2 regions of the Lactococcus sp. FSL W8-0209 genome follow, and region 1 is predicted to be linked to the other one. Evidence: riboswitches for the same ligand, from Rfam matches in the RefSeq annotation. Region 1 holds a riboswitch; the other holds the start of a gene.

What was found. A riboswitch is a leader RNA that binds a small molecule or an ion and turns the genes downstream of it on or off. The one in region 1 is predicted to bind magnesium.
Region 2: another riboswitch for magnesium. It lies ahead of MKX45_RS05835 (FtsW/RodA/SpoVE family cell cycle protein); the one in region 1 lies ahead of mgtA (magnesium-translocating P-type ATPase).

What each region holds. Positions count from the first base shown of each region.
Region 1 is NZ_JBBOVN010000001.1:1,486,108-1,499,004, reverse strand. It holds gene thiM (hydroxyethylthiazole kinase) at 1-367, shown strand, start outside; gene thiD (bifunctional hydroxymethylpyrimidine kinase/phosphomethylpyrimidine kinase) at 381-1,184, shown strand; gene thiE (thiamine phosphate synthase) at 1,174-1,821, shown strand; gene dltX (teichoic acid D-Ala incorporation-associated protein DltX) at 2,010-2,141, shown strand; gene dltA (D-alanine--poly(phosphoribitol) ligase subunit DltA) at 2,166-3,665, shown strand; gene dltB (D-alanyl-lipoteichoic acid biosynthesis protein DltB) at 3,665-4,888, shown strand; gene dltC (D-alanine--poly(phosphoribitol) ligase subunit DltC) at 4,932-5,171, shown strand; gene dltD (D-alanyl-lipoteichoic acid biosynthesis protein DltD) at 5,161-6,447, shown strand; M-box (ykoK) riboswitch at 6,511-6,671, shown strand; gene mgtA (magnesium-translocating P-type ATPase) at 6,930-9,662, shown strand; gene MKX45_RS07335 (metal-dependent transcriptional regulator) at 9,756-10,409, shown strand; gene metE (5-methyltetrahydropteroyltriglutamate--homocysteine S-methyltransferase) at 10,563-12,836, shown strand; gene metF (methylenetetrahydrofolate reductase [NAD(P)H]) at 12,826-12,897, shown strand, end outside.
Region 2 is NZ_JBBOVN010000001.1:1,164,948-1,177,844, forward strand. It holds gene MKX45_RS05805 (universal stress protein) at 1-99, shown strand, start outside; gene MKX45_RS05810 (HU family DNA-binding protein) at 221-568, shown strand; gene MKX45_RS05815 (TetR/AcrR family transcriptional regulator) at 639-1,172, opposite strand; partial or broken gene MKX45_RS05820 (YhgE/Pip family protein) at 1,510-1,776, shown strand; gene MKX45_RS05825 (YhgE/Pip domain-containing protein) at 1,864-3,606, shown strand; gene MKX45_RS05830 (metal-sulfur cluster assembly factor) at 3,792-4,124, shown strand; M-box (ykoK) riboswitch at 4,428-4,589, shown strand; gene MKX45_RS05835 (FtsW/RodA/SpoVE family cell cycle protein) at 4,970-6,169, shown strand; gene MKX45_RS05840 (LCP family protein) at 6,200-7,498, shown strand; gene rpsN (30S ribosomal protein S14) at 7,596-7,865, shown strand; gene liaF (cell wall-active antibiotics response protein LiaF) at 8,031-8,660, shown strand; gene MKX45_RS05855 (sensor histidine kinase) at 8,657-9,655, shown strand; gene MKX45_RS05860 (LuxR C-terminal-related transcriptional regulator) at 9,683-10,312, shown strand; gene MKX45_RS05865 (Cof-type HAD-IIB family hydrolase) at 10,383-11,189, shown strand; gene MKX45_RS05870 (peptidylprolyl isomerase) at 11,292-11,882, shown strand; gene MKX45_RS05875 (CvfD/Ygs/GSP13 family RNA-binding post-transcriptional regulator) at 11,884-12,315, shown strand; gene MKX45_RS05880 (TVP38/TMEM64 family protein) at 12,312-12,897, shown strand, end outside.

The sequences.
Region 1 (12,897 bases):
GAACAAAGGAATTGATGCACTTGAGTCAAATTTAGAAGTTGAGCACGCGCGAGTTGCTGCTCAAAAAACAGGGGCAGTCATTATTCAAACTGGAAAAGTTGATGTTATTTCTAATGGGTTTGAGGAATTATTTGTTGAAACTGATAGTCCACTTTTTAAAATTAATGTTGGCTGTGGGGACATGCTGTCAGCAATTGTTGGAACTTTTGCGGCTGTATCTGATGATTTATTTAAGGCGGCTCATGAAGCGACAGAATTCTTCGGTGAATCTGGTGTGCAAGCTACTGAGCAAGTAGAAAATCTACCAGGAAATTTTGTGAATCGTCTTCTTGATAAAATTTATCAAGCGACGCAAGAGGTTATATAAGGGAGAAAAAGAAATGATTGATGTTTCTCAAGTTGTGACAATCGCTGGAATTGATTCTTCTGGTGGGGCTGGTATTAATGCTGACCTGAAAACTTTTCATAATCAAAAAGTATATTCGGCAACGATTGTGACAGGGTTGACAGCGCAAAATACCTATGGGGTACAAGAAATTTTACCGACAAATAAAGCTTTTATTTTGGCTCAATTTGACTCTGTATTTTCTGATTTGGAAATTTCGGCAGCTAAAACGGGGGCACTTTTTGATACTGCTCAAGTTGAAGCGGTAATTCAAGGCTTGAAAAAATATAAACCGAAGCATTTGCTGGTTGATCCGGTAATGGTGGCTAAAGGCGGGGCAATTCTTTTGACAAGAGAAGCCATTGATTTGATAAAAAATGAATTGTTACCTTTAGCAGAATTGGTCACTCCCAATTTGGAAGAGGCAGAGGTTATGTGTGGCTATAAAATTACTGACGAAAAGGAAATTTTAAAAGCCCTTCATGATATTCAAAAGTTAGGTGCTAAAAATGTGCTGATTAAAGGGGGACATGGCAATGGAGAACTGGTCAGAGATTATTTATTGATGACAGATGGTTCTGTTAGTACTTATGACTCTAAAAGATTACTGACAGAAAGAACACACGGAACCGGAGATACACTTTCTTCTTATATTACAGCTCATTTAGCTTTAGGAGAAGATTTAAAAGAAGTGATGCCAAAAGCTAAATTGTTTATTACTGAAGCTATTTCACAAACAATTAATGTTGGTCACGGTCATGGACCGTTAAACCATTGGGTGACAATTAATGAAAAATAAAATTTTAGACCTGAGGGCGTATTTTATTGCTGGCCCACAAGATTTTCCAAAACTTTCAATTGATGATGCAGTCGATAAAATTTCTGTAATCATAAAAAGTGGAGTAACGGTTTATCAATTTCGTGATAAGGGTACAATTTATAAAAATAAAAATCAACGATTAGAAGTAGCAAAAAGACTACAAGAAGTAGCTCAGAAAGCGGTTGTTTCTTTTATTGTGAATGATGATGTTGAATTGGCATGTGAATTGTCAGCTGACGGGATTCATGTCGGACAAGACGATGATTCTGTCAGTAAAATTCGCGAGCTGATTGGCCAAGAAATGTGGGTAGGACTTTCTGTCAGTAATGATATGGAATTAGAAAGCGCTCAAAAGAGTGGGGCTGACTATTTGGGAATTGGTCCAATTTATCCAACAAATAGCAAGTCCGACGCAGCAGAACCAATTGGGATTGACCATTTAAGAAAAATGCTTGAGCATAATCAATTACCAACTGTTGGAATTGGTGGAATTACTGAAAATTCACTGACAGAGCTTTCAAAAATTGGTCAGGGTGGAGTTGCGGTAATTTCTTTGCTGACAGAATCCAAAAATTACAAAAATATGGTTCAAAAAATTAAGCAAAATATTAGATGAAAAAGATGTTGTACCCTTAAAAATACAACAAAACAAAATGATTCCGTTTTCTTTTTATTATATAAATTAAACTTACACAAATGTAAGTTTTTTTTCTTTAATAAATGTTATAATCAGAGTCATAAATGATATGAGATTAACTGAGTATTCTAAAACCTCTTATTGATTTATATTTAAAAGGAGTTCCAATGGACAAGAAAAAAGAAATTCGTCTATTTTTGGCTAAAACAGTATTTTACTTTATAATTATTTTAATTCTGCTCTATCTTTATTCCTACAGTCATACTGGCGGAGCGCACTTTATCTATAACGAATTTTAGAGAGAATTATTGAAGGAATTAATTATGAAATTATTAGAACAAATTTTTGAAATTGCAAAAAATGAACCAGACCTTATCGTACTTGCCGAGCGTGAGCAGAAATTTACTTACCGTCAATTATTTGCCGCGGTTTCACATATCTCAGAACAAATCAATGAACGCAATTTGAATCAGCGCCCAATCTTGATTTTCGGTAAAAACGATTTTATCACTTTAGCAGCCATGCTTGCGACAAATTTAACTGGTCACGCTTATATTCCTGTTGATGCTCACACACCATTTGAGCGGACAGAAATGATTAAATCAGCAGCAAAACCAGCGGCGGTACTCACAACAGTTGAGTTGTCAGCAGATTTTGAAGCACTTTTTACTGACAGAATTTCTCTTGAACTTACTGACCAGATTTTGACTGACAAACTTCCAGCACTTGATTTTTCGAAAGCTGTTTCTGGAAATGACAGCAATTATATTATTTATACTTCTGGAACAACAGGAGTACCAAAAGGTGTTGAAGTCAGTCATGATAATCTTGTGACTTTCACCAATTGGATGAACAATGATTTTATGAAAATTGAAAATAATCAGATCTTGTCACAAGCCCTTTACAGCTTTGATTTATCAATTTTCAGCTTGTATCCAAGTCTTACAACTGGCGGAACATTAATTTCACTCTCACGTGACGAAACAACCAACTTCAAATTACTCTTTGAGCGTTTGAACAAAACGGTCATTAATACTTGGATTTCAACACCATCATTTGTTGATATTTGCTTATTGGACCCTTCGTTCACTGAGAAAGAACACCCTCAATTAGTTCAATTTATTTTCTGCGGTGAAGAATTAACAAAGAAAACAGCAGAAAAATTACTGACAGCTTTTCCGTCAGCAAATATATATAATACCTATGGTCCAACAGAAGCAACAGGAGCCATTTCGTCAGTGAAAATTACGAAAGAATTACTGACAGAAAATGATCGTGTCCCAATTGGTTTTGCCAAACCAGGTGTTGACTTAAAAATTATGGATAAGGAAATCATCATTGTTGGTGATTCGGTAGCCAAAGGTTATTTTGAAAATCCAGAAAAAACTGAGCAAGCCTTTTTCACAGTCGACGGAAAACCCGCTTATCATACAGGAGATGCCGGTTCAATTTCCGCTGACGGAATGCTTCGTTACCAAGGACGAATTGATTTTCAAGTTAAATTTAACGGATTCCGTATTGAACTTCAAGATATTGAAGCCAATATTCAAAACTTAAAAGAGATTGAAAAAGCAGTAGTCTTACCGAAAACGAATGACCAGCATAAAGTCACCGCATTAATCGCTTATTTAGAAACAGAAAAAAAATTTGAAGACCGTGCAGCCGAACGCGCCTTCACAAAAGAACTCAAAGCTGAACTTTCAAAAACAATTATGGATTACATGATGCCAACTAAGTTTGTTTATCTTAAAAAGTTCCCATTGAATCAAAATGGCAAAGTTGACCGCAAGGTACTCGCCCAAAAAGAGCGAGGTGACAACTAGTGCAACCCTATTCAACACCCTTTTACTTCGTGATTTTAGGACTTGCTTTAATTCCTATCGTTATTGCCCAGCTTCTGGGTAAAAAACTCATGTGGTATCAAGTCCTATTGACCATCGCTTTTCTTTGGCTGACATTTTCAGGAACAGTGACAATTTGGGCATTAATCGGCTTCGGAGTCTTCCAGACTATCATTGTAAAATTCTATGAGTGGTATCGAGTAAAACAAAACAAGAATCAGAGTTTCGTTTTCTACCTCATCATTCTGCTCTCTATTTTGCCATTAGTGATTGTCAAAGTGCATCCTCTGTTCAATCCAGGACCTGGACCAGGTTCAATTCTTGGATTCTTAGGAATCTCTTACATCAGTTTTAAGACAGTAGCCATGATTATGGAAATACGAGACGGACTTATTAAAGCCGTTCCTCTTAAAGAATTTCTATATTTTCTCTATTTCTATCCAACGATTTCATCAGGACCAATTGACCGCTTCCGACGTTTTGTTAAAGAACTAAAAGCGCCAGTTGTCACTGAGAAATACCTTGATTTATTAAATAAAGGAGTCTTTAGAATTTTCCAAGGTTTCCTTTATAAATTCATCATCGGATACTTGATTGACCAATATTGGCTACATGGCATTGCAATCTCTGCAACGATACACCCAAGCTTCTTGAATGTTTCATCATCAATGTATGCTTACGGACTCTATCTATTCTTTGATTTTGCTGGCTACTCGCTCTTTGCCATTGGTGTCAGCAATTTAATGGGATATGACCTCCCACATAACTTTAACAAACCCTTCTTAGCAAAAAATATTCATGATTTTTGGCAAAGATGGCACATGACCTTGAGCTTTTGGTTCCGTGACTTTGTATTCATGAGATTAGTGAAAACATTCATGGTTAAAAAATGGTCGAAAAATATGGTAACCATCTCAAATATTGGTTACCTCGCAAATATGTTACTCATGGGATTCTGGCATGGTTTAACTTGGTATTACATCCTTTATGGTTTCTACCACGCTATGTTAATGATTGGGTATGACGCATGGAAACGTCTGAAGAAACGTAAAAACTGGAAAATTCCAGATAATAAATGGACAAGTGCTATAAGTATTTTCATTACATTTAATCTAGTATTTATCAGTTTCCTTATTTTCTCAGGAATACCAAATCACATCATTATGCACTGCATAGATCCACATTTCCCACTTCCTAACTTCTAAAAGTGGTTAGGCATATCATAAAAAAACATTAGGAGAAACAAAAATGAAAGAACAAATTTTTGATATTATCGAAACCGTATCAGGCACAGACGAATTCCGTGAAGACTTAGACATGGATTTATTTGAAGAAGGAATTCTTGATTCAATGAGAGCCATCATGCTCATTGTTGAATTAGAAGGCGCTTTTGATATCAGTCTTCCACCATCAGAAATGGACCGTGAAGATTGGAATACAGCAAATAAAATAGCAGCACGCGTTCAGGAAAAAAAGGATGAAAATTAAAATTTTTAGAGCCATTGGCCCATTAATTGCAGCTTTAGCCCTTGTTGGCTTACTGATATTTCTCCCAATAAATGTTGGAATGAAATACTCAAAAGACCAACTTGTTAAATTTGCTCAATCACCCCTAAATACTCCAAGCTTTACAGGCTATTCAATTAAAAAACAAGCCTATTCAGACCCCGAGTTTTTACCAGTTCTTGGTTCATCAGAAATGGAACATGTGGATTCTTTTCACCCAAGTGCCTATTTCAAAAAATACAATTCTGGTTTTACGCCATTCTTAGTAGGACAACCAGGAACGACTACTTTAACCCACTTTTTCTATATGAACTCTGTGGCAAATGAGTTAAAAAATCGTAAAATTGTTTTTGTCATTAGTCCACAATGGTTTTCAAAACAAGGAATTGTTGAAAGTGAATTGAAAAACTTTGTATCCAAAGGTGAGATTTACGGTTGGTTAAAAGAAGCAGACCCTAAAGCAAATACCACCACCCAACTTGCAAAACATTTATTAAGATTTAGATCGCTTAAATCTGAAGAGACGATTTATAATTCTCTAGAACGTCTAGCAGATAAAAAACCACTGACCACTCTACAAAAAATGACTGTGGCGACCAATCTTCAATTTTGGCGAAAAGAAGATTTACTCTTCTCAAGTGTTTCACAATTCACAGCACAACCTCTTGGACTTACACCAAAAATTAATAAGTTTGCTAAAGAATTACCCAATGATCCAACCTCTGAAAACTTAGAAAAATTGGCAGTTGACCAAGGAAAAGATAGTTCAAATAACAATCCTTTCCAAATCAATAACCAAGTTTGGGATAGGAAAATAAAATCTAAATACAAACATCTTGAAAATTTTAAAAAGCATGTTACCTATTTAGAAAGTCCAGAGTATCAGGATTTTCAACAGCTTTTAAATGTGTTTGCCAAAAATAATAATGATGTTTTATTTGTTATTCAACCAGTAAATGGCTCATGGTCATCTTACACTGGAGTGTCAAAAGCAACACTCGAAAACTTCAGCTCTAAAATTAAAACACAATTGCGCAGCCAAGGATTTTATCAAATTGCTGACTTAACAGATATGTATAACACACCTTATGCCTCTGGTGATACTGTCCACTTTGGTACTAAAGGTTGGCTAGCTACAGACAAAGCGATTGAAAAATTCATGAAGACACCAAGTAAGGTCAACTATCATATTGATAATTCGTTATTTTTATCAAAAGATTGGGCAATGAATGGTGCAACAGAGTCTATCATAAATTAAATAATAAAAAAAGATTGACAAAAATAGAAAGAACAGTTATAATTATTTTGGTTATGCCATAAGCATAGCCGTCGGTAGGTGAGGCTACCGCAGGGATACGGGTTGCTGCCGCAGAGTCGTGGAGACACGATGAGAGGGCCAACAGTTCACGTCGAAAAACAAGGCGTGAAATAGTGCAACAACATCGCCCTGCGGAGCTAAAGCTTGAACGATAGCTTGTAACTGATTCGCTCTATAATAGTGATATCTTTTTTTGGAATTATTCCCTTGCCTGCGTTCAAGTTTTGTAGGCAAGGTTTTTTGTATTTAAAAAAGGAGGTGAAAAACGGAAATGGAATCCCAGACCATTAATAGTCCCGAGCCTGATGGCCGCAGATAATTAACGTGATAAGAGCAATTTTCCGTTTTTATCACCTTCTTTAAAGTGTCTAACGTTTGGGACTGTACACACAAAAATATTATAGAATATGAGGTACAGACCAATGAAAAAAATTAGAAAAACACTCGAAAACACAAAAAGAGCTACAACATTTGTAGATAACAATGAAATAAATGCAAGATTAGAATTTGCAAAAACTTCTACAAAAGAGGAGCTATTTCAAAAATTTAAAACATCAAATAAAGGATTAAGTGAAGAACAAGTAGAAATCTCTCGTGAACAATATGGAGATAATACGATTACGCGTGGTAAAAAAACTTCACTTATTAAACGGCTTTATCAAGCGTTCATAAATCCTTTTACCATTATATTGTTTGTCTTAGCATTAGTTTCAGCTTTTACGGATATTATCTTAGCAGCTCCTGGTGAGAAAAATCCACAAGGACTCATTATCATTACTACAATGGTTTTAATCTCAGGAATTCTGCGTTTCGTTCAAGAGACAAGAAGTGGAAATGCTGCTGAGAATCTCTTAAAAATGATTACAACGACGACAAACGTTCATAGATTAGAATCAGGAAGTCAAGAGATTCCTATTGAAGAAGTTCTCGTAGGCGATATTATCCATCTATCAGCTGGAGACATGGTTCCAGCAGATCTTAGGATTATTCAAGCAAAAGACTTGTTTATCAGCCAAGCCTCTTTAACTGGTGAAAGCGAACCAGTAGAAAAACTAGATTTAGCTACTGATGAAAAAGATGATTCAATCACAGAATCAGTAAACCTAGCCTTCATGGGTTCAAATGTCATTTCTGGTAGTGCTTATGGAATTGTAATTGCTACTGGTGATACGACCATTTTTGGTGAAATGGCAAAAAGTGTAACCGAAGACTCAACTCAAACAACTTTTGAAAAAGGCGTTAACTCAGTTTCATGGGTCCTTATTCGCTTTATGTTAGTTATGGTTCCATTTGTCTTGTTGATCAATGGTTTCACTAAAGGTGATTGGATGGAAGCCGCACTATTTGCTTTAGCAGTTGCTGTTGGTTTAACACCAGAAATGTTACCAATGATTGTGACAACTTGCCTAGCAAAAGGTGCAGTCACAATGTCAAAAGAAAAAACAATCATCAAGAACCTAAACTCTATTCAAAATCTAGGTTCAATGAATATTCTCTGTACTGATAAAACTGGAACATTAACACAAGATAAAGTAGTATTAATGCGTCATTTAGATATTCATGGGCAAGAAAATATTCGAGTATTAAGACATGGATTTTTGAATAGTTACTACCAAACTGGTTTAAAGAATTTAATGGATTTGGCAATTATCGAAGGAGCTGAAGCCAAGCAAGATAAAAATCCTGAACTGGGTGGTCTAAGTAGTAAATATACAAAAGTTGATGAAATTCCTTTTGATTTTGAAAGACGTCGGATGAGTGTTGTAGTAAAAAGCAATACTAATGGAGCGACTTCAAAAACGCAAATGATTACTAAAGGTGCAGCTGAAGAAATGTTAGACATCTGTACTTTAGTCGAAGATAAGGGAAATGTTGTTCATTTAACTCCTGAACTCAGAGCATACATTCTGAAAAAAGTTGATGAACTTAACGAAGAAGGAATGCGCGTGATTTTAGTCGCTCAAAAAACAAATCCTTCACCAGTAGATACATTTTCGGTTCAAGATGAGTCTGAAATGGTGTTAATGGGTTATCTTGCCTTTCTTGATCCACCTAAAGAATCTACAGCAAAAGCAATCAAAGCACTCAATAAATATGGAGTATCAGTTAAAATCTTGACTGGTGATAACGATAAAGTTACTCGTTCAGTTTGCAAACAAGTAGGACTTCCAGTTGATAAAACTATTTTAGGTTCTGGTATCGACCAATTAGATGATAATGAACTGGCAAAGGTTGCCAAGGAAGCTTCTGTTTTTGCTAAGTTATCACCTCAACAAAAAGCCAGAATAGTAACAACACTTAGAAATTCAGGAAATAGTGTCGGCTATATGGGAGATGGTATTAATGACGCAGCAGCAATGAAATCATCTGACGTTGGAATTTCAGTAGATAGTGCTGTAGATATTGCCAAAGAGTCAGCTGATGTAATTTTGTTAGAAAAAGATTTAATGGTTCTTGAAAAAGGAATTATTGAAGGAAGAAAAACCTATGCTAACATGATTAAGTATATAAAAATGACAGCAAGTTCTAACTTTGGTAATATGTTCTCAGTTCTAATCGCTAGTGCATTTTTACCATTTATCCCAATGCTATCTATTCATATTCTCTTACTTAATTTAATCTATGATTTCTCTTGTACCGCTATTCCTTGGGATAATGTCGATGAAGAATATTTAGTTGTTCCAAGAAAATGGGATGCAAGTTCTGTAAGTAAATTCATGTTATGGATTGGACCAACAAGTTCCGTATTCGATATTACAACTTATCTTCTAATGTTCTTTGTGATTTGTCCAGCAACATTTGGACCATTTAGCTCTCTTGTTCCTGGAAGTGCAGCTTATATTGGATTTATCGCGCTCTTCCATACTGGTTGGTTTGTTGAATCAATGTGGACTCAAACCTTGGTTATCCATATGATTCGTACTCCTAAAATTCCATTTCTACAAAGTCGTGCTTCGGCTCCACTAACAATCTTAACTTTCATGGGAATCATTGGACTCACAATCATTCCATTCACAAGCTTTGGACATTCAATTGGTTTAATGGCTTTACCAATTAACTTTTTCCCATGGCTAATTTTAACTGTAGTGATGTATATGATGCTTGTCACTATATTTAAAAAAATATTTGTTGCAAAATACGGTGAATTACTTTAAATAAAAAATAAAAGTGGTGATAATTTATCCCACTTTTATTTTACTTTGGTATAGTCTATGCTATAATTAAGTCAAGAAAAGTAAGGTAAAAAAATGAAAACATCAAAAAATGAACAAGACTATCTAAAGGCTATATATAGCCTAAAAAGTGAAAATAATGGATCTGTTAGTATTAATGCCATTGCTCAAAAATTATCAGTATCATCACCAAGCGCCACTGAAATGATTAAACGATTAGCCAAAAAAGAACTTGTTATTCATAAACCTTATTACGGGGTATCACTTACAGAATTAGGAAAGCACGAAGCACGATTTATTTTAAAAAGTCATCGAGTTTGGGAAACTTTTCTTTTTGAAAAGGTTGGGTATACAATGGAGGAAGTCCACGATGAAGCTGAAAATTTAGAACATGCTTCATCACCAAGGTTGATTGAATCTCTGTATGTCCTGATGGGCTATCCAGCAGCTGACCCTCACGGCTCAGAAATTCCTACAGAATCATTTTGGCTGAAAAATGAAGTGGAACTGACTCTTGACGAGACACAAGTTGAGCAAACCTACCATGTTACTGCAATAGAAGAAGAAGGAAAAAACTTTTTCAAAAAATTAGAAATTTCTCTTCCACATCTTATTAAAGTAATCGATATATTAGAAGATAAATCAATAATTATTAAAGAAGATCGAGAAAGCTCAATTGTTATTCCACCATTTTTACAGGATAAAATTCACTTAATGCAAAGAAGATAATGAAATACAAAAAGTCCAAGAAATTTACTTGGACTTTTATTATTTTCTGATTGACCTATAGTTTTAAACTATAGGTCATCATACTAAAAATGTATTATTAAAGTTTTATTAAATTTGATAAGATAGACCTATTAAAAATTGGAGACTATGACTATGAAAAAATCAATTATTGCTTTCCCACGTATCGGCTCAAACCGTGAATTAAAATTTGCTCTTGAAAAATATTTTCGTAAAGAAATTACAGAAGAAGAATTACAAACAGTAGCCAAAAAAATTCGGTTGGAAAATTGGAAAAGTCAAAAAGAAGCTGGAATTGACTCACCAATTTCCAATGACTTTTCTTTCTATGACCAAACCTTAGACCTATCAATTGCTCTTGGTGCAATTCCAGAGTCTTATAAAAATTTAGAATTAAGTGAACTAGATACCTTATTTGCATTAGCGCGTGGTTTCCAAGATGAACAAAATGACGTAAAAGCAAGACCGATGAAAAAATGGTTTAATACAAACTATCATTATTTAGTTCCAGAAATTAACAAAGATACGACTATTAAAGCAAATTTTTCAAAATTATTAAATGAATATAAGGAAGCAAAATCAGCTGGCTTTGAAACCAGACCAACAATTATTGGCCCATATACATTTTTAGTTTTAGCAGATTACAAGTCAGGAGCCACGAAAGATACAGTATTATCTGATGTTATTGTAGCTTTTCAAACACTACTAAAAGAACTTAATCAACTAGGAGTAGAATGGTTACAGATTGAAGAACCAGCACTTGTTTTAGACCAAACTGAAGAAGAAAAAAATTTATTTGTGAGTATTTATGAAGGACTACTTAAGAATAAAAACAACCTTAAGATACTTCTTCAAACATATTTTGGAGATGTTCGTGATAGCTATAAAGAAATAATAAAGCTTGATTTTGATGGTATTGGTCTTGATTTTATAGAAGGAAGAGATTCTTTAGCTCTTATTCAAAAATACGGTTTTCCCAAAGAGAAAATACTTTTTGCAGGATTAGTAAATGGAAAAAATATTTGGCGTAATAATTATCAAAAGACACTTGAGCTACTAACCGCTTTAGATGAAGTAGCAGATATCGTAATTAATACAAGCTGCTCTTTACAACACGTTCCAGTAACAGTTAAAAACGAAACTAAATTATCAAAAGAAATCCTTAAACACTTTTCATTTGCCACAGAAAAATTAAATGAAATTGATGAAATTTCCGATATTTATTTTAATAAAAACACTTCTTTTTTGAAGAAGAATGTCGAACTTTTTGAAAATGAAAGAGTTCGTGAAAATTCTCTACTTAAGCAAAAACTTGATAAATTAACAGAAAAAGACTTTACTAGACAACCGTCACTAGTCGAAAGACGAGCAAGTCAATCTCAATCGCTTAATTTACCACTTTTACCAAGCACAACAATCGGTTCATTTCCTCAAACGGCAGAAGTGAGAAAAGTTCGGCTACAAAATAAGCGAGGAGAATTAAGTCAAGCAGATTATGACACATTCTTAGAAGAAAAAATAAAAGAATGTCTTAAACTCCAAGAAGATATTGGATTAGACGTTTTAGTCCATGGTGAATTTGAACGAAATGACATGGTAGAGTATTTTGGAGAAAAGTTAGAAGGTTATGTTTTTACTCAAAAAGCATGGGTTCAATCTTATGGGACACGTTGTGTCAAACCTCCAATCGTGTGGGCTGATGTCACTAGACCGGAAGCTATGACCGTCCGTTGGTCAGCCTATGCTCAATCTCAAACATCTAAACCAGTAAAAGGAATGCTGACAGGTCCTGTAACGATTCTAAATTGGTCTTTTCCGCGAGAAGATATTTCGTTAAAAGCAAGTACTTTACAATTGGCATTAGCTGTTCAAGAAGAAGTGCTTGACTTAGAAAAAGCTGGCATTAAGATTATTCAAATTGATGAGGCAGCTTTGAGAGAAAAGTTACCTCTGCGTAAAAGTGATTGGTATAAAGAATATCTAGATTGGGCAATTCCTGCATTTCGTTTAGTTCACTCTAAAGTAAAACCGGAAACGCAAATTCATACGCATATGTGTTATTCTGAATTTGAAGATATAATTCCATCCATTGACGCGATGGATGCTGATGTAATTTCTTTTGAAGCAAGTAGAAGTGAGCTATCAATTATCGATGCATTAAAAGCTCACCATTTTCAAACTTTGGTTGGTCCTGGAGTTTATGATATTCATTCTCCAAGAATACCTAGCGTAAAAGAAATACAAAATCAATTAAAAAAAATATTGGGAAAATTACCAATTGAACAAGTTTGGGTAAATCCTGATTGTGGTCTTAAAACACGTGGTAATGCCGAAACGATTCCTAGTTTAATACACTTAGTTGAAGCAACTAAGAAGTTAAGAAAGGAAAAGGTTGAATATGACAAGTAATTCCAAAATTCTTTCTTTTGAAGTTTTTCCACCTACAACTCAAATTGGAAGTACCAACTTG
Region 2 (12,897 bases), 320 kb from region 1:
GGTTCAAATGGTAAGGGATTATTAGACAGGATGTTAGTCGGTTCGACGACAAGTTATGTTGTTAATCATGCGCCTTGCAATGTTATGGTTGTAAAATAACCAAAAAATCTTGGCGTAAGCTAGGATTTTTTATGAAGATTTATATGATGACAAAAGAATTCACTAGAGTTAGTGAAGAAAAGGATGATAGGGGAATGTAGAGAATAGGAGGAATGAGTTAATGGCGTCGAAACAGGAGTTAATTGATTATGTAGCAGACCGTACAGAACTTTCAAAAGTGAATGCAGCAAAGGCAATCAATGCCTTTGTCGAGGCAATCACTTACTATATTTCTGAAGGGACTCCCGTGCATATTTCAAATTTTGGAACTTTTGAAGTTCTTAAACGTGCAGCCAGAGTCAGTCATGATGTTCATTCAAGAGAAAAAATTTTAGTAGGCGAACAAAATATTCCGGTATTTAGAGCTGGAAAAGCTTTAAAATTGGCTACGAAACAAGAACTATCTGATGAAGATATGGTGATTGAAACATTGAGCAATATGATTTTGGAAGTTCAGCATCATGATTAACACCTGTTAATGGCTATTATTTTCCAAATAGAATGATAAAAAACGATTCTTCTAAAAGAACCGTTTTTTTTTAATTTATGAGCTCAACTAATAGATTAGCAATTTGAGTAGGTGTTTCCTTTTGTTTTCGACGAATCCATGATTGAGTAGTTCCAAAAATAGCATTAGCATAGTAGGTTGTCGCATAAATTTCCCCTAATTTTCCTAATTTAAGATGTTTAGATTGAGGGAAAAAGGAACTTTGAATAAGTTCTTTGAGTTTTTGCAACATAAACTGGTGGATTTCTTTGCTACCATTTTCCGAAAGAAGAGCGGCATATATTTGATTTCCTTTTAGAAATTCAAAAGTTTCAAGCATCGTTGCATGAATATTTCCGTTATTTTTTTCAAAGACATATTGAATAGTCTCAAAAAGTCGACGTTGATAGGCTTCAATCATGTCATATTTATCTTGATAATGAGTATAAAAACTACTACGACTAACTTTAGCTAATTTCACAAGTTCAGTCGTTGAAATTTGGTCAAAAGATTTCTCGCCTAAAAGTTGAATCATGGCATCTCGTAATTGAAGTTTTGTACGATCTTTTCTGCTGTCATTGGACATTATAGGGGGACCTCCGTCCTTTTTAGAATGTAAGTGCTTTATTTAGACAAATTTAAAGATGTGTCCAAAACTGAATGGATAATAATTGTCAAATTTTCTAAAAAGTTTATAATACGTATTGTAACAGTTTTTGGACGTGTTGTCCATAAAGAAAGGGGAAAAGATGTTAAAAAAAGAATGGCAAGCCATTTTAAAGCACAAATTTTTTATTATTGTTATTATCGCATTGGCACTTGTACCAGCAATTTATAACTATATTTTCTTAGGTTCTATGTAAGACCCTTATGGTAAACTTAATGACTTACCGGTAGCAGTTGTAAATTTAGACAAGACGTCTGAATTGAACGGTAAAAAATTCAAACTTGGTGATGATGTCATTGCCGAAATGAAAAAATCAAAGGATTTAGATTATCATTTTGTTTCAGAGGATAAAGCTTCTAAAGGGATAAAAAAAGGTGATTATTACATGGTTATCACTTTTCCAGAAAACTTTTCAGAAAATGCAACGACTTTAATGAATAAGAAACCCAAAACGGTCCAGTTAGATTATCAAACAACACGTGGTCATAACTATATTTCATCAAAAATGAGCGAAAGTGCGATGAATCAGCTGAAATCAGAGGTTTCTAAAAATATCACAGAAACTTACACCAAAGAAATTTTTGCTAAGCTTGGTGATATGAAGTCAGGAATGAAAGAAGCTTCTGACGGTTCAAATAAATTGGCTGATGGAACTTCTTCAGCATTGGATGGTTCAAAAGAATTAAGTAGTAATTTGAATACTTTATCTTCATCAAGTTTAACTTTTACTGACGGCGCAAATAATTTGAATTCAGGCTTAAATAAATATGTATCAGGAGTGAATCAGGCTGCCAATGGGGGACAACAACTTTCTTCTGGTGCTGACCAATTTGTCAGTGGAACGCAACAATTAGCAGCAGGTACACAAACGCTGGCTGATAAATCAAAAGAGCTGTCAGCAGGTTTAACAGAGTTGACACAAAAAACAGCTTTGTCAGCAGAGCAACAAGCTCAAATTAGCCAGCTTCAAAATGGCCTGACTGATTTAAATAATGCTATCCAAAATGGTGCTAAAGATACGGGTTCAGCAGATTCCGTGAAAAATGATTTAGCTTCTGTGAAAAAAAGTTTAGAAGATACGCAAACGATATTAAGTGATATTGTTCCTAATCAAATCAAAGCGATGGCTCAAACAAAGGCTTATAATAGTTTGAAAACTGACCAACAAAACGAACTAAATGCAGCTATTTTAAACTCTGCTCAGTCAACTTTATCTCCTATTCAAACAAGTATGACTTCAGTTGCGGATAGTTTAACTGATGTGGGCAATCAATTGATGGGAATTCAAAATCAAACCAAAGAACTTGCCCAAAATTCTAATGTTGCTCTTCCTGGTGCAAATGCCATAATTTCACAATTGTCAACAGGGCTTTCTGACGTAAATAGTGCCCTAGCAAATCAAGTCACACCTGGTTTTGCCCAATATGCTGACGGAGTTAATCAAGCAAACGCTGGCGCTCAACAATTAGCAAGTAAATCAAAAGATTTACAAAGCGGGACAATGCAATTAGTTTCTGGATTGTCACAATTACAAGCGAATGGTTCAACTTTAACTTCAGGTTCAAATCAATTGGCAGGGGGGGCTCAACAAATTTCCTCTGGTTCACAACAATTGGCAAATGGAGGTTCAAGTTTAACAAGTGGTTTGGGAACGCTAAATACAGGGGCTAATAACTTGTCAACAGCGTTAACCAAAGCAGATGATACTCTCTCAGCAACTAATAATTCTAATGAAAATGCTAAAAAAGTAGCTGCACCGTTGAAACTTAAACATACTGATCATGACAATGTACCAGAAAATGGTGCAGGAATGACACCATACATGATTAATGTTGCTCTCTTTATTGGTGCCCTTGCGACAAATGTTGTGATTGGAATTGGTTTCTCAGGTGAAAAATGGAAATCTGGTCGCGAATTTATGTTGGCGAAAATTGGTACAAATGGTTTGGTAGCACTTTTACAAGGAATCATCGTCTGGGGAGCAGTTGCTCTTCTTGGATTGAGACCAAATCATTTGTGGGAAATGTTGTTGTCAGTACTTTTAATTAGCTTCGCTTACATGGCAATCAATACTTTCTTCTTAACGGCTCTAGGTAAGATTGGTGAATTCCTTATGATTGTAGTCTTAGTTCTACAACTGGCGACGAGTGCAGGAACTTACCCCTTACAACTTGCGCCTAAAATATATCAAGTCATCAGTCCTTGGTTACCAATGACTTATGGTTTAAAAATGTTACGCGAAACCATTGGTTTGAATGGAGCAATTTTACCAGAAGCAATCCTATTTGTGGTTATTATCGCTCTCTTTACTTTCATGTTGAGTTTCTTCAAGAAATTCTCGCGTTTTGCATAAAATAAATTACTGACAGAAAATTTTATGAATAAATTTTTTCTGTCAGTAATTTTTTATCTAGAAATTTTAAAATAAATTTGGTAAAATAAAGCTGTAAAAAGAATTTGACAATTTGGATTTGTCCTAGAAAGCACATTCGTTCAACTTTTAAAGTTTTGCTTTTTATGACAGCCTAAGGAGATAAAATGGCAGATAAATACACAGAAGAGCAAGTGAATGAAATCAAGGACAAAATTCTCTCTGCCCTTGAAAACGTCATTGACCCAGAGCTTGGGATTGATATTATCAACCTCGGATTAGTTTATGAAATTAGCTTTGAAGATAACGGATTTACAGAAATTAAAATGACATTGACAACAATGGGTTGCCCTTTGGCGGACCTTTTGACTGAACAAATTCATGATGCTTTGAAAGAAGTGCCAGAAGTTGGTGAAATCAAGGTGAACTTGGTTTGGTATCCAGCATGGACAGTTGATAAAATGAGTCGTTATGCCCGTATTGCTTTGGGAATTCGATAAATATAATAAAAGACTCCTTAGTCAGCATTGACTAGGGAGTTTTTATTTATTAACGAAATTCATTGTTCAATTATAATTTTTGTCTGTATATTTTAATCTTTGGTATTTTATTTTAAAAAATAATATTTTTTTATTAGTTCTAATTTCTAAAAACTTAGTCATAACAAGAGGTTTAAACCAATAAAAAAACATTTAATTTAGGTAATGCATTTGTTATTTGACTAAAAGTATAGGTCGTGTTATAATTTTTTTGCTTAGGAAATATTTTGAAAATTTAATTTAAGCAATTTTGGTTAGAGATTTTCTAACCATCGGTAGGTGAGGCTACCACAGGGATACGGGTTGCTGCCGCAGAGTCGTGGAGACACGATGAGAGGGCCAACAGTTCACGTCGAAAAAAGAAGGCGTGAAATAGTGCAACAACATCGCCCTGCGGAGCTAAAGCTTGAACGATACTGGGTACTTTAGTTCACTTGATAGTGTATCTTTTTGAAATCATACCTTGTCTACGTTCAACCGACGTAGGCAATTTTTTTATAAAAAAGTAGGTGGTGAAAATGGAAGCACAGAATAACAGTGGCTCAGACCCTGAGAGCTATAGGAAGAAAGATAGCATAAAAGTGGACAAGCATTTTTATCACTTCAATCTAATCTAGTTCTCTGAGTTGGAGCTGTACAATCAAAATCTACTATAAATCAGAAATTGAGGTACAAGCCGATGACAAAAATATTAATTCATACAACAATAAAAAATAAAAAAATAAGGAAGAAAAAGTTATTCATTGATTTGCAACTAGAAATACTCTTGTCGTTCATTTGGAAAATTAACGAAGGGGGATTCATTTATGGATAAAAAAATTACAAAAAATAGTTTTTTAGATTTATCTATTTTGATTCCTTATTTGATTCTTTCAGCTGTTGGCTTACTCATGGTGTTTTCAGCAACTGTCCCCTATCAAATTAACCGAGGACTATCTCCTTATCGATTGGCAATTTCTCAAGGAGTCTTTATAATTATAAGTTTTGTGGCTTTAATTATTACTTATCGAGTAAAATTAAGAATTATAAAAAATGAAAAGATTTTAAAAATAATTTTTCTAATTATTATCTTGCTGATGATTTATTCAAGGGTGGGTCCTAATACATCAGCGAATGGAGCGCATGGATGGATTCCCTTACCAGGGATTGGAACTATTCAGCCGGTTGAATTTGCAAAACTTTTTACAGTTTGGTTTCTTGCTTCTATCTTTTCTAACAGACAAGAAGAGATTGAGAAAAATGATATTCAAGCAATTTTTAAGGGTAACAATCTCATAAAAAAAGTTGTAGGGGGATGGCGATTTCCGATTATCTTACTAATGATAGTGGAACTCAGTATGCCTAATTTAGGAAATACAGCAATTATTGGGCTCTTAGCCTTGATAATGATTGGTGCAAGTGGAATTTCTTGGCGATGGTTTTCAGGTTATGGGAAGATGTTGCTTACGATTAGTCTTAGTTTTTTGCTCTTTCTTTTTATCAGTGGAGGCGATTTGATTCCAGGATCTTATATTAATGCTCGATTTAAAGCATTCGTTAATCCTTTTACTGACTTGGCTTCTTCGGGTCATCAACTTGCTAATTCATATTATGCGATTGTAGATGGTGGCTGGTTTGGAAGAGGACTGGGGAATTCGATTGAAAAACAAGGATTTTTGCCTGAAGCTCATACAGATTTTATATTCTCAGTAATAGTAGAAGAATTGGGAATCATTGGTGGAATTATAATCCTAGCTGTCATTTTTTTCATGATTACCCGAATGCTTTTGGTGGGGATGCGGGCAAAAGATCCATTTAATTCAATGATTTCAATTGGTTGTTCATCTTTTTTGCTGATACAAGTTTTTGTCAATTTAGGTGGAGCAATTGGTTTGGTTCCAGAAACAGGTGTCACCTTTCCCTTTTTATCACAAGGTGGATCATCATTTTTAATTTCAACTTTGGCAGTAGGACTGGTTTTGAATAGCTCGGCTGACGAAAAATTAAAGAGTTTAAGTAAGTTATAATTTTTAACAAAAGAAAGAAGTATTCTTGATATGAAAAGAAAAGAAATTAGACAAAAGAAAAAAATAAAAAGGTCTAAAAAGGTATATTTTGTTCGTTTTATGTCCCTTTTTGTTATTTTAGTCGTGGCAGTTAGTGCGGTTATCTATGTTCAAGCAGAGAAAACATTAACGAAAACTCATGTAAATACAAAAATAAAAAGTTCTAGTATATCTGCAAAAAAACCACTAACTATATTGCTTATGGGAGTGGATACTGGTGATAATAGTCGAGGTGGGGCAGATTCATGGAATGGAAATTCAGATTCTCAAATTATTTTAACATTGAATCCTCGGACAAAAGCAACCACTATTATTTCAGTGGAACGAGATACGATGACGAATATTGAAGATGCATCTGGAAAAATTCAATCTACTCAAAAAATGAATGCTGCTTATCCTTTAGGATTTAATAATGGTGGGTTATCATCTGCTGTCACTTATGCCATGAAAACGATTGGTAGTCAAGTAGGGCTTAATCTTAATAATTTTATGATTGTTAATATGGACGGTTTAGTAAATCTTGTGAATGACGTTGGAGGAGTAGAAGTTGTTAATGATACTAATGGCTCAGATGTCTATCAAGGGACTGATTCAGGTAAAATAACTTTGCCTGGTTCAGATAAAATTGTAGATAGTGGAGCGATTTATATCTCAAATACAGAACCTGAATATAAAGCTTATGTTCCTTATCTTTCAGGAAATCCTAAGCAGCTCATCAACGGAGAACAAGCTTTAGTTTTTGCCCGAGATAGAGATACGTTAGCTAATGGGAATTATGGACGCGCCGCTCATCAACGAGAAGTTATGACTGAATTAATGAACAAGATGCTTAGTCTTAATAGTGTTTTTAAATATCAATCATTTTTAAATGATATTTCATCAGATTTTAAAACGAACATTTCAATAAATCTTGCTAATTTGACCGCACTTATGGCTTATAAAGATTGTCTTAACAAAGTAGTTTCTATTCAATATCAAGGGGTAAGTCAAATGGTGGATGGTGGAAGTTATGAATTCATACCAAAAAATGTGGATTTGGCTATTCAAAATATAATGAGACAAGCAAATGATGAGTCTGTCACTGATAAGCTTGATCAAAGTGTCATTACTTATGAAAACTATTTTGGAAGTCAAACTGACCAATATTATATGCCTTCTGCGACGGTAACTATCAAAGGTGAAAAAAGTGAAACTTATGGAGTGGATACTAAAGGGAGTCTAGTAAAAATAAATAAGGAGAATGCCCAAGACTATGTTTCAAGTCAAGGAGGAGCTTTAGTCGCTAATTAAAATAGAGAAAATAAAATAATGTTAACCAGTTGACATTGTTTTATTTATGATATATACTTAACTGGTTAACTAAATTAATAAATGAAAGGATAATATTTTGGCGAAGAAATCAAAAATTGCTAAATTTAAAAAGCAACAAAAATTAGTTGCTCAATATCAAGAGCTTAGACAGAAACTTAAGAAGGAAAAAAATTATGAAGCTCTCAGAAAACTGCCTAAAGATTCTCACCCCAATCGAATGAAAATGCGAGATCGAATTGACGGAAGACCCAGAGCCTACATGCGAAAATTTGGTATGTCACGAGTTAATTTTAGAAAATTGGCGCATGAAGGTAAGATTCCAGGAGTTAAGAAGTCAAGCTGGTAGAAATCTTTTTGAACAATCTTATGGGATATGATAAAAATTTTTTTATTAAGTAATTTAAAGAATACTTCATCTTAATGAATGGAGTATTTTTTCTCTATTTTGCTTAAGTAAAATTTAAGTCTTAAGTCCGAGAAAAAGTAAGCTTTTTTTTGGTACAATAGATTTATGAATAAAAAATTGAAAGCAATCTTTATTATAGAAATTTTTATTGTATTAGGATTGATTTTTCATGTGATTAGTACACCGCGTATGTGGGTAGTTCTAGCTTTAGCTATTCTCTTTACGATCTTGGCGACTCGTTCGCGTGCGCGTGTATTACGTATCATAAGTTTCATTTTTTGGGCAATATCGGTAATGATTCTCTTCACAGTTGGATGGTTCTGGTTAGCAATTATCTTCCCTACGATTGCTTGCATCGTTTTTTGGAAAAATAATCCACGAGAAGGAGGAGTAAGAAATTTTTCTTACGAAGATATTTCTCAAGATGAATCTGAGTCAATCATGAATGAAAATCAAAATGATATCATTGATCTTGATGATGTTACTTTTAAACCTTCTGGAAATAGTCTTTCTATTAAAAAAATGACAGGTAATACAAAAATTATTGTTCCTGAGGACGTAGGAGTTTCGCTTGATTTAACAACAAATGCTGGGCTTGTAAAGATTTTCAATGAGGCAGCACAAATTAATGCGGGAAATGTTCGTTATTTTAGTGAAAATTTAGATCAGGCGGAAAAACGAATTAAAATCAATATCCGTGTTGATTCAGGAAATATTGAGGTGATTAGAGGATGAAAAAATCACTTTTCACAACCTTTTTAGCAGTTTTTAGTATCATCCTTATTATGTATCTTCTTCTATTTATAATGATGAATAGTGGTCAACCTTTAGGGGGACTAAATACCGCTAATATTATTAGGGAACTTCGAGATAATTTCTATGGTTTATGGATATTTATATCAGTTGCAGGATTACTTGCGCTGATTTTTACCCTTTTTAATCATATTGAAAATATGGCTATTCAACAAAAATTTCAAGATGATATTAAACTTTTAGAAGAAAATCAACAACCTGAATCTCCTGAATTACAAGCTGTTCATGATAAAATTATGAATATGTCAGCTGAACTCCAAGAATTATCTAAGCAAAAATCTGCTGACAAAGCTGAAATTATTGAATTAGAGCGTAAAAGAATTTCACGGGAACTTCATGATTCTGTCAGTCAAGAACTTTTTGCAGCGACAATGATTTTATCTTCTGTTGCTGGTTCCACACAAAATTTGACTAAAGAACAAATCGAAACACAGGCACAATTGGTTTTAAAAGTGCTCCATTCTGCACAAAATGAAATGCGAGCGCTCTTACTACATCTTAGACCAGTAGAATTAGATGGTAAGAGTCTAGCAGAAGGGCTGTCAGCACTGACAGACGAACTTCAAGCGAAAATATCAGCAAATATTACGGTTAAATTGGCTGACATTGAAGCAACGAGTAATGTTGAGGACAATTTATTTCGAATGGCTCAAGAGATTTTATCGAATACTTTGCGTCATTCGCAAGCCGAACACATTGAAGTTTCTTTAAGAGAATCACTTGGAAATATTTTCTTAAAAATTGCTGATGATGGAGTCGGTTTTGATGTTTCTACTAGTGATAAGACGGCCAGTTACGGTTTAGCCAATATCAAAGAGCGTGCTTTATTAATTGGTGGAGATGCCAAAGTAACCTCGGCACCAGGTGCGGGGACAACTGTTGAAATCATTATCCCTAAAGCGAAGCCGAGCCTTTAAAAATGATGAGTATTTAGAAAGAACAAAATGGAAAAAATTAAACTTTTAATTGTTGATGACCACCAGATGGTGCGACTAGGTTTATCAAGTTTCATGAATATTCAACCCGATATCGAAGTGGTTGGTGAAGCTGCTGATGGCGAGTCAGGATTTTTAAAAACTGAAATGCTTGACCCTGATGTTATTCTCATGGATTTAGTGATGGATCGACTTGATGGAATTGGAGCAACGCAAAAGATTTTAGCCAAAAATCCAGAACGAAAAATTTTAATTCTAACGAGCTTTATTGATGACGAAAAAGTTTTTCCGGCTTTAGCTGCTGGAGCTAAAGGTTATATTCTTAAAACATCACAAGCTGCTGATATCGCATCTGCAATCAGAAAAGTTGCCAATGGAGAAGATGTCCTTTCCGATGCTGTCAAGGAAAAGATTGCTCAACAAAAACATCGAAAACATGAATTATATGATGATTTATCAAAAAGAGAATTAGAAGTATTAAAAGTACTTGCGACGGGACTTTCTAATCAAGAAATTGCTGACGAACTTTTTATCAGTTTAAAAACAGTCAAAACTCATGTTTCTAATATTTTTAATAAGCTTGAAGTGTCAGACCGAACTCAAGCAACAATTTATGCCATTCAACATCACTTAGTTTAAACCTGAGGAAAAACAAGTTAGAAATATGATATAATTAAGTTTGTACAAATAAAATTAAAGTGAAAAAAAGATGGAAAAAATATTAGAAAAAACCCCAAAAATAAAAATCATTTTTTTTGATATTGATGATACTTTGAGGGTCAAAGATTCAGCTTTTATGCCTGAATCAATCACTGAAGTCTTTCATAAACTTCGTGAAAAAGGGATTATGACAGGAATTGCAACGGGAAGAAATCTTTTCGGTGTTGTTCCAGAAGTTCGAGCATTAAAACCAGATTTCTATGTAGCAATCAATGGTGCCTATGTTGAAAATGGACAAACAGGAGAGGTATTATATAAAAATACATTTTCTAAGGAGTTGGTTGAAGAAATCATTAGCTGGTTAAAAGCTGAGAAAAGCGGATATACCTTCGTTGGTTCCGACAGTTTACGGATTTCCAAATGGGATAAAGTTGCTAGTGATGCTATTGGTCCAGTTTATTCGGAATTGGAAGAAAATCCCAATTATTATAAAACAAATGAAATTTATCAAATGTTGACAATTTCTGACCATGATGACCAATTAGAATTACCAGAAGCTTTATCCGATAAAATTCGTTTGGTTCGTTGGCATCCAAACAGTTCAGATATTGTTCCAATGGAAGGTTCTAAAGCAATCGGCTGTCAAAAAGTTTTACAAGAACTTGGTCTGAAAGCTGAGAACATGATGAACTTTGGTGATGGACTTAATGACCGTGAACTCTTTGATTTTGCCGGTCTGTCAGTAGCTATGAAGGTTTCACATCCTGAAATTTTAGAAAAAGCGGATTACATTACTGATTCTGTTGAAAATGATGGAATTCTAAAAGCCTTACAAGCCTTAAAAATTATTGATTAAAGCTATCAGTAAAAACTGTCAGTAAAAATTACTGACAGAAATTTATTAATTTATAAAAAGAAAGGAAGGTATTTTTAGAAATAAAAATACTAACTAAAAAATATGACTTACCCACAACTTGAACTTGAAAACTACAAAGGTACTACAGCAATTATCAATACAAATCATGGAAAAATGACTGTAAAATTATTTGATAGTCTTGCTCCAAAAACCGTAAAAAACTTTATTGAACTTAGCAAAGAGGGGTATTATGATGGAGTAATTTTCCACCGTATCATCAAAGATTTCATGGTTCAAGGAGGAGACCCAACAGGAACTGGTATGGGAGGTTCTTCAATCTACGGAGAAAAATTTGAAGATGAGTTCTCAATGGACCTCTTTAATCTTCGGGGAGCTTTGTCAATGGCCAATGCTGGACCTAATACAAACGGAAGTCAATTTTTCATTGTTCAAAATAAAAACTTGCCTTATCCTAAAGATTCACTTATCCAAGGAGGGTGGCCTGAAGAAGTAGCTGAAACATATACTGGCGGCGGAACTCCTCATCTTGATGGCCGTCACACTGTCTTTGGTCAATTGGTTGATGAAGAAAGCTATAAAGTACTCGATGAAATTGCAGCTGTTCATGTAGGTGCGCAAGATAAACCAGTCGATGATGTCGTTATTGAATCAGTTGAGATTATCGAGCCATAATATGGAAAAGAAAAGTCCTAAAATCGGTGATATTGTTGAGGTTGAAATTATTGGAATGCAAGATTATGGTGCATTTGTAAAATTTTACCTGGATAATTCATCGAATAAAGAAAAAATTGAACAAAAAGGATTGATTCATATTTCTGAAATTCAATCTGGTTATGTCAAAAGTATTCATGATATTGCTAAAATTGGCCACAAAGTGATGGCACAAATTATTGATATTGACGAATATAATGGCAAAATTAGCCTGTCAATTCGCAGTCTGGAAAAAAATCCGCAAGTTCACCATATTTACCGAAAAAAACATTTTACTGATTCTCGGGATAAAATTGGCTTTAAAACCCTTGCTAATTATTTGCCAGGTTGGATTGAAGAAAATGAAGCCTACCTTAAAGCCAAAAAAAATGCCCAAAGTGAGGATTTTCTTTGAATGATAACGTATTAAGATATATCAAACGAGTTTTTAATTTAATTACTATTCTTGGCTTTGTTGCGACAATTGTTGGTGGCATTTATTTATGGCGCCTTGGTGCATTTCAAAATCAAGCGGTCTTACAACAATTGATTGTGGCACATCGTTTTTTAGGACCATTAATCTTCCTTTGTATGCAGATTTTGCAAGTCATTGTTCCAATCATACCAGGTGGGATTACAATGGCAGCAGGGGTCATGATTTTTGGACCAGTTTGGGGTTTTATTTATAATTACTTTGGAATTGTTGCGGGCTCTTTTTTACTTTTTCACTTTGGTAAAAAATATGGTTCTTCATTAGCCAAAACTTTTGTCAAAGAAAAAACATATAATAAATACATGGCTTGGTTGGATAAGGGGCAAAAACGCTTTAATATTGTTTTCGCGCTCCTCATTTTATCTCCTATTGCCCCAGATGATGCCCTTGTTTTAATAGCAAGTCAAACAAAAATGAGTTGGAAATTCTTCACTTGGAGTATCTTATTATGTAAACCATTGCCAATTCTCCTCTATTCTTATCTTTTGATTTTTGGAGGAGATC